2 regions of the Pseudescherichia vulneris genome follow, and region 1 is predicted to be linked to the other one. Evidence: predicted binding sites of a transcription regulator. Region 1 holds the regulator's gene; the other holds the start of a gene.

Region 1 (3,922 bases):
TCGCCGTAGGACCATAGCCCAGCGCGTTGAGGATAAACGGTGAGCCGGTAAGCCAGGCGAAAAAGCTGGCCGAGCAGGCGGCGTAGATGGTGACGTTTCCACAGTAAAAGCGGGAGCGTAACAGCAGCCCAAAGGTAACGGGCGTCGTCTGCGAATGGCGCTTTTTCACCGGTTTTTTAAGGCGCAGGGCAGGCAGCATCAGCAGCAGCGTGATGACAAACAGCACCATGAAGATTGTCTGCCAGTGGGAGTGAGCAAGGATCCAGCTCCCCAGCAGCGGCGCGAGGGCGGGTGACAATCCTACTAGCGGCATGATGGTGGCAAAAATACGGTTGACCCGCTGAGCCGGATAATAGTCCGTTACCAGCGTCTGCCAGCTGACCGCCGCGGCACAGACTCCTACGGCCTGAACAAAACGCAGCACCAGCAGCGTGGTGCCGTCGCGAACCCACAGCATGCCGATGCAGCCGAAAGCAAACAATCCTAGCCCACAGAGCAGTATCGGCCTGCGGCCAAAGCGATCGGAGAGTGGGCCCCATACCAGCTGGGCAAGGGCGAAACCGGCCAGAAACAGGCTCAGGCTGGCGCTTACGGCCGATGCAGGGGTGTTGAGATCCTGCTGAATAGCGGTAAACGCTGGCAGATACATATCCGTTGCCAGAAAGCCCAGCACGCTTAATCCCGCTAGCCAGACTAAAAATCCTTTACCAGGTAACATCATCACTCCTTCTTATTATCTTTTACACGACAGGTGAACAGCACAGATCACAAAGCGGCAAAGTGTAGGCAGTGCATTCCCGCTTGTGAAACGGTAATATTTGCGTGGTGCATTCAAATTTTTTGCAGGCAGAATATGTGGTCAGATTACTCCCTTGAAGTGGTAGATACCGTTGCCCGTACCGGCAGCTTTAGCGCCGCCGCCCATGAGCTGCACCGGGTTCCCTCTGCTATCAGCTACACGGTTCGTCAGCTGGAGGAGTGGCTTGCCGTGCCGTTGTTCGAACGACGTCATCGGGATGTCGTATTGACCCCCGCAGGCAGCTGGTTTTTGCAGGAGGGGCGGTCTGTCATCAAAAAAATGCAGGTCACCCGGCAGCAGTGCCAGCAGATAGCCAACGGCTGGCGCGGTCAGCTCGCTATTGCGGTAGATAATATTGTGCGTCCCGAGCGCACCCGGCAAATGATCGTCGACTTCTACCGGCACTTTTCAGACGTGGAGCTGCTGGTGTCGAAAGAGGTATTTAATGGCGTCTGGGATGCGCTGGCCGATGGGCGCGTGGAGCTGGCCATCGGGGCGACCCAGGCCATACCGGTGGGCGGGCGCTTTGCCTTTCGCGATATGGGAATGCTCAACTGGCGCTGCGTGGTGGCCGCTCATCACCCGCTGGCGGGCAGGCGTGGCCCGCTGAGTGACGATCTTCTGCGCGGCTGGCCATCGCTGGTGTGGGAAGATACCTCCCGTCTGCTGCCTAAAAGGATCACCTGGCTGCTGGACAACCAGCGGCGAATGGTGGTGCCGGACTGGACCTCTTCAGCAGAATGCCTGAGCGCCGGACTGTGCATCGGTATGGTGCCAGGCCATTTTGCGCGGCCGTGGCTCGATCGCGGCGAGTGGGTGGAGCTCCAGCTGGAAGAGTCGTTTCCGGATGCTGCTTGCTGCCTGACCTGGCAGCAAAACGATAATTCCCCCGCGCTGGGCTGGCTGCTGGACTATTTAGGCGATAGCGAAACGCTTAATCGGGAGTGGCTGCGGGAGCCTGAGTAACCGGCTCCCGAGGTTTTTAGCGGTGCGATCTTAACGGCGATAGTCGCGGAAGGGACCGTCAGCGACCGAGCGGCGCTCGATCAGTCGAGGATGAACCTCAATCGACTGGGACTCTTCACGCTTATTCACGATGCGATCCATCAGCATATTAAAGGCGGTTTCCCCCAGCGAGTCTTTGGGCTGGTGGATGGTAGTCAGTGCAGGGGTGAAGAACCGGGCGTTACGCACGTTATCATAGCCGATTAGCGAGACATCCTGTGGCACGCGCAGCCCCATCTCGTCAACGGCGCAGAGCGCGCCCATCGCCATCACATCGCCGCCGCAGAATACGGCAGTAGGGCGGTGCGATTGGGAGAGGATCTGCTGCATCGCGCGGTAGCCGGATTCAGGTTCAAAGTCGCCCTGTACAATCCAGTTCTCCGGCACGCTGATCAGCGCCTCTTCCATGGCTTTCATAAAACCAGCCAGACGACCCGCGCCGGTATTGCGCTCAAGCGGGCCAGGGATCACGCCAATCTCACGATGGCCGCGCTCGACCAAATAGCGACCAGCCATATACCCGCCTTCAAAGGCGTTATCGATCACCGAGTCAGTAAAGTCTGCTTTTGCCTCACCCCAGTCCATCACGACCATGGGGATATGGCGATACTCCTCCAGCATGCTCAGCAGCGGGGCGGGGTACTCGGAACACATCACCAGCAGGCCATCGACGCGCTTCTGCGCCATCATCGACAGATAGGCACCCTGCTTCTCCAGGTTGTTCCAGGCATTACCCAGGATCAGGGTGTAGCCTTTTTGGAAGCAGTTCTTCTCTACCGCCTCGATAATCTCGGCAAAGTAGGGCGCTTCGCTGCTGGTCGCCAGCAGGCCGATCGATTTGGTATGGTTAACCTTCAGGCTGCGGGCCACGGCGCTGGGTGAATAGTGCAGCTCTTTAATGGCTGCCCATACCGCGTTACGCGTCTCTTCTGCCACAAAGCGAGTTTTGTTAATAACATGTGATACGGTTGTGGTGGAAACGTTTGCTCGTTTCGCTACGTCTTTTATAGTTGCCATTCAATGTCACTCCAAACCACGACGTAAGCTCCTGAAAATAGTGTAGGTAAACGTTTGCCTCTACTCAGCCTGCACGCAACTTTTGGGGATGCGATTCGCCGGGAAAACGACACGGAACGTCAGGAGGGGTCTATGGCCGGTACGCGAATAAATTTAGCGTGGAATTTTGTCTTATCTTGATGAAAAGGGGAAGCGTTAAAACGCATATCACCCCAAATCAAAGAAGATTTTTGCCCATAAATGTGTAAAAATGCGCAAGCTCACTTTTTGTGGGGTAATAAGAATGGAGAGAAATTGATGAGTGCAGATCTGAAGTTTTCCCTGATGACCACCGTTGTTGTGCTGGGCCTGATTGTTGCCGGTGCGCTGACCGCTGCGTTAAATTGATTCAGTATGAGGGAGAGTCCTCTCCCTCTGCTTGTTATCTCCGCTACTCCCCTGCTAATTGTTAGCAAAATGGCAATAAACTTTTGTTAGTTTGATAACTTCTGTTTTTTTGTGATAAATGTCATGCTTTTGGCTTCTGTGACGGTGTCGCCTGTCGACACGGCAATTCTGGAGTCAAAATATGAAAATCAACTTTCCCCTGCTGGCCCTGGCGATAGGGGCATTTGGCATCGGTACCACCGAGTTCTCCCCGATGGGCCTGCTGCCGACGATCGCTCGTGGGGTAGATGTCTCTATACCGGCAGCGGGAATGCTCATCAGCGCCTACGCCATTGGCGTGATGGTGGGGGCCCCGCTAATGACGCTGCTGCTCTCCCATCGCGCCCGTCGTAGCGCGCTGATCTTCCTGATGGCTATCTTTACCCTGGGCAACGTGCTGTCCGCACTCTCTCCTGACTATACCACCCTGCTGCTGTCGCGCATTATCACCAGCCTTAACCACGGGGCCTTCTTTGGCCTGGGATCGGTGGTGGCGGCCAGCGTCGTGCCTAAAGAGAAGCAGGCCAGCGCGGTGGCAACCATGTTTATGGGGCTGACCATCGCCAACATCGGCGGCGTACCGGCGGCCACCTGGCTGGGTGAAACCATCGGCTGGCGAATGTCGTTTCTTGCCACGGCGGGTCTCGGCGTGATCTCGATGCTTAGCCTATTCTT
Region 2 (3,922 bases), 3.1 Mb from region 1:
AGGTGGTGCAGCTGGAGCGGAAAATCGGTACGCCGCTGCGCCTCTACAGCGGCTACAGCGACAGCAAGCAGGATAACCCGCTGCTCTACTTCTGCGAGCATCGGTGGCGCGTCACCCCCCACGGTGAGCTTCAGCAACTCGAATAGTGTGTGCGCACTTACACCTGTGTATAATGCGCCCCGTTTTGACTACTGGAGTGCTGAGCCGTGTCCGATACCGAATTAACCCATGAATACTGGATGCGCCACGCACTTATGCTCGCGCAGCGCGCCTGGGATGAGGGGGAGGTGCCGGTCGGGGCGGTGCTGGTACACAACAACCGCGTTATTGGCGAGGGCTGGAATCGGCCCATTGGCCGCCACGATCCCACCGCCCATGCTGAGATTATGGCCCTGCGCCAGGGCGGGCTAGTGCTGCAAAATTACCGTCTGCTCGATACCACCCTCTACGTCACCCTGGAGCCCTGCGTGATGTGTGCGGGAGCGATGGTTCACGGCCGTATCGGCACGCTGGTGTTTGGTGCGCGGGATCTGAAAACCGGCGCGGCAGGCTCCCTGATGGATGTCCTGCACCATCCTGGAATGAACCACCGGGTTGAGATCGTTGAGGGAATGCTGAGTGACGAATGCTCGGGCATGCTCAGTGAATTTTTCCGCCAGCGTCGGCTGGCGATCAAAGCGCAAAAGCAGGCGCGCTAAGGGTGCTCCGCGTCAGCGCCTGCTGACGCCTGGTTCAGGATCCCCGGCAGCGTAAAGCTGGACTGACCAAACGCCTCGGCGGGAGAGAAGGCGCTTAGCGGCATCACGCCATAGTGCGTCTCTGCCAGCTCCTCCTGAGCGACCACTGGATAGCTTTGCGCCATACGCTGCTCGTGAGCGATCTGCTGCTCCTGCTGCCGCGCTTTCTCCTGCAGATAACCCACCAGGCTAATCTGATACTTACGGATATTTTCCACATAGGCGTAAGCTTCATGCCCACGGGCGTAGCCGTAGGTCAGCCTGCTGTACCACGCCTTCTGGCTGAGTAGCGGCAGGCGCTGCTTTACGTCGGACCAGCTATCCGGGTTGCCTTTGGTCTTCGCCGTCAGGGCGCGGGCGTCAAGCATATGGGCATAGCCCATATTGTAGGCGGCCAGCGCAAACCAAATCCGCTCCTCCTCGGGCACCGTCGCCGGGACGTGATCCATCATATCCTGAAGATAGCGCGCCCCGCCGCTGATGCTCTGTTCAGCGTCGGTGCGATCGGTCAGGCCCAGGCTCTGGGCGGTATTTTTGGTCAGCATCATCAGGCCACGCACGCCGGTAGGGGAGGTGGCCTGGGTGTCCCAGTGGGACTCCTGATAAGAGATAGCCGCCAGCAGACGCCAGTCCATCTTCTGGGCGTACTTTTCAAACAGCGGACGCAGGTCGGGCAAGACGCTGTCGATGGCGCGCAGGAAGGCGCGGGTATCAACATAGTCGAACCCTTTGCCGTGGCCGAGGTACTTCTCCTCAAGGCGCGCCAGAGTGCCGTCCTCGTTAATCACGTTGAAGAAGTCCAGCATGGCGGCGGAGAGGGCGTTATCGCTATCTTTTTGGCTAAACCACGCTACCGGCTGCTCGTCGGTAATATCCAGCGCCACCGCCAGCTCGGGATGCACGCGCTGGAACAGGCTAATAGCTACGGAGTCGGCAATGGTATAGGCCAGCTTCCCCTGAGCAACCTGCAACAGCAGATCGTTAGTGCCTAGCTTCTCGTCCACCTTCCAGCTCAGATCCGGGTACTTCTTCTCCTTCAGCGCCTGCAGATCGCTAATAACAACGTGCCCTGGCGCGACGGTCAGCTGCGCATCGGTCACCGTCGCTAACGTGCGCGGACGCAGGCTGCCTACGCGATAGACCAGCTGCTGGGAGACGGAATAGTAGACCGGCCCGCTCTGATAGTGCTTGATGCGCTCGTTGTTATAGACCAGTCCGGCCGCCAGCATATCGGCATTATCGTTATCGAGATCGTCAAACAGCTGGTTGATGTTTTGCCGCACGGTGATGCGCAGCTTCACCCCGAGATAGCTGGCGAACTGCTCGGCCAGCTCATAATCGAGGCCGGTGGGTTTATCGCTGGTGGCGTTCCAGGTAAGCGGAGAGACCAGGGTGCTGACGCGCAGCTCGCCGCGCGCCTGGATAGCAGCGATGCGGTTTTCGGCTTTGCCAGACCAGGGGATTGAGGGCCACAGGGCCGCTGCCAGCAGCAGGGTGACAATGCCGATAAGCAGATAATTAAACTTTAATTTTCTCAAGGAGTTAATTCTCTGCGTCGCCTGACGCCTCAGTCCGTCGTCATTATTATAGAAAAGCATTTATCCGGAAGTGAGCGGCATTTTGCTTAAGATTGCGGCACTTAGCAACTTATTAGAGAATTAGGTAACATCTATTGTTAAAAATTACGGGCAATTTTATTTCCACGCAAACGGTTTCGTCGACGAGCAGGATTCTTTATAATGACGCCCGTTTTCCCCCTGGCGCATTCTTACAGCGTCATCGACGCGCTAAAGACGAGAGACTTATGATGGAAATTCTGCGTGGTTCGCCTGCACTGTCTGCATTCCGTATCAACAAACTGCTGGCACGCTTTCAGGCAGCCGCCCTCCCGGTAAGCAACATTTACGCTGAGTATGTCCATTTCGCTGACCTCAACGCTCCTCTAAATGCCGATGAACACGCCCAGCTCGGCCGCCTGCTGACCTACGGCCCGCGTCTAAGCAGCCACGCGCCTACCGGCAAGCTGCTGCTGGTGACGCCGCGTCCGGGGACCATCTCTCCCTGGTCTTCTAAAGCAACGGATATCGCTCATAACTGCGGCCTGACGCAGATCGCCCGCCTTGAGCGCGGCGTTGCCTGGTACGTTGAAACCTCGACCCTGAGCGCAACACAGTGGCAGGCGGTGGCCGCCGAGCTCTATGATCGCATGATGGAGACGACCTTTGATGCGCTGGAAGACGCGGAGAAACTCTTTGCCCACCATCAGCCCGCGCCGGTAGAGAGCGTGGACATGCTGGAGCAGGGACGTGCAGCGCTGGCGGAGGCTAACCAGCGTCTGGGTCTCGCGCTGGCGGAAGACGAAATTGATTACCTGTTCGATGCCTTCACTACCCTTGGGCGCAACCCGAACGATATCGAGCTTTACATGTTTGCTCAGGCGAACTCCGAGCACTGCCGGCATAAAATCTTCAACGCCGACTGGGTGATCGACGGCGAGCAGCAGCCGAAATCGCTGTTTAAAATGATCAAAAACACCTTTGAGAAAACCCCGGATCACGTGCTGTCTGCCTATAAAGACAACGCGGCGGTGATGGAAGGCTCAGAGGTCGGGCGCTTCTTCGCCGATAGCGAAGCTGGCCGCTACGATTTCCATCAGGAGCCTACCCATATCCTGATGAAGGTCGAGACCCACAACCACCCGACGGCGATCTCGCCATGGCCGGGTGCGGCAACCGGCTCCGGCGGTGAGATCCGTGACGAAGGCGCAACCGGACGCGGCGCGAAGCCAAAAGCCGGCCTGGTAGGCTTCTCCGTCTCTAACCTGCGTATTCCAGGTTTTGAACAGCCGTGGGAAGAGGATTTCGGCAAGCCGGAACGTATCGTGACCGCGCTGGATATTATGACCGACGGCCCGCTGGGCGGCGCAGCGTTCAACAATGAGTTTGGCCGTCCGGCGCTGACCGGCTACTTCCGTACCTACGAAGAGAAGGTCAACAGCCACAACGGCGAAGAGCTGCGCGGCTACCATAAGCCGATCATGCTGGCGGGCGGTATCGGTAACATTCGTGCCGACCACGTGCAGAAGGGCGAGATCACCGTAGGCGCGAAGCTGGTGGTGCTCGGCGGCCCGGCGATGAATATCGGTCTTGGCGGCGGGGCGGCTTCGTCCATGGCATCCGGTCAGT

Evidence for each region. Region 1 encodes PurR, which represses purine synthesis genes. Its sites were predicted from a motif close to CANGCAAACGTTTGCNTG; they were not measured.
Region 2: purL (phosphoribosylformylglycinamidine synthase) is a predicted target of PurR. The motif match lies at 2,439-2,456, and genes of this name have one in related genera.

The regions. Positions count from the first base shown of each region.
Region 1 covers NZ_LR607338.1:473,355-477,276, reverse strand. The annotation lists gene punC (purine nucleoside transporter PunC) at 1-718, opposite strand, end outside; gene punR (DNA-binding transcriptional activator PunR) at 854-1,765, shown strand; gene purR (HTH-type transcriptional repressor PurR) at 1,796-2,821, opposite strand; gene cydH (cytochrome bd-I oxidase subunit CydH) at 3,119-3,208, shown strand; gene FN633_RS01850 (MFS transporter) at 3,390-3,922, shown strand, end outside.
Region 2 covers NZ_LR607338.1:3,573,620-3,577,541, forward strand. The annotation lists gene yfhb (phosphatidylglycerophosphatase C) at 1-146, shown strand, start outside; partial or broken gene tadA (tRNA adenosine(34) deaminase TadA) at 173-698, shown strand; gene mltF (membrane-bound lytic murein transglycosylase MltF) at 695-2,275, opposite strand; gene purL (phosphoribosylformylglycinamidine synthase) at 2,542-3,922, shown strand, end outside.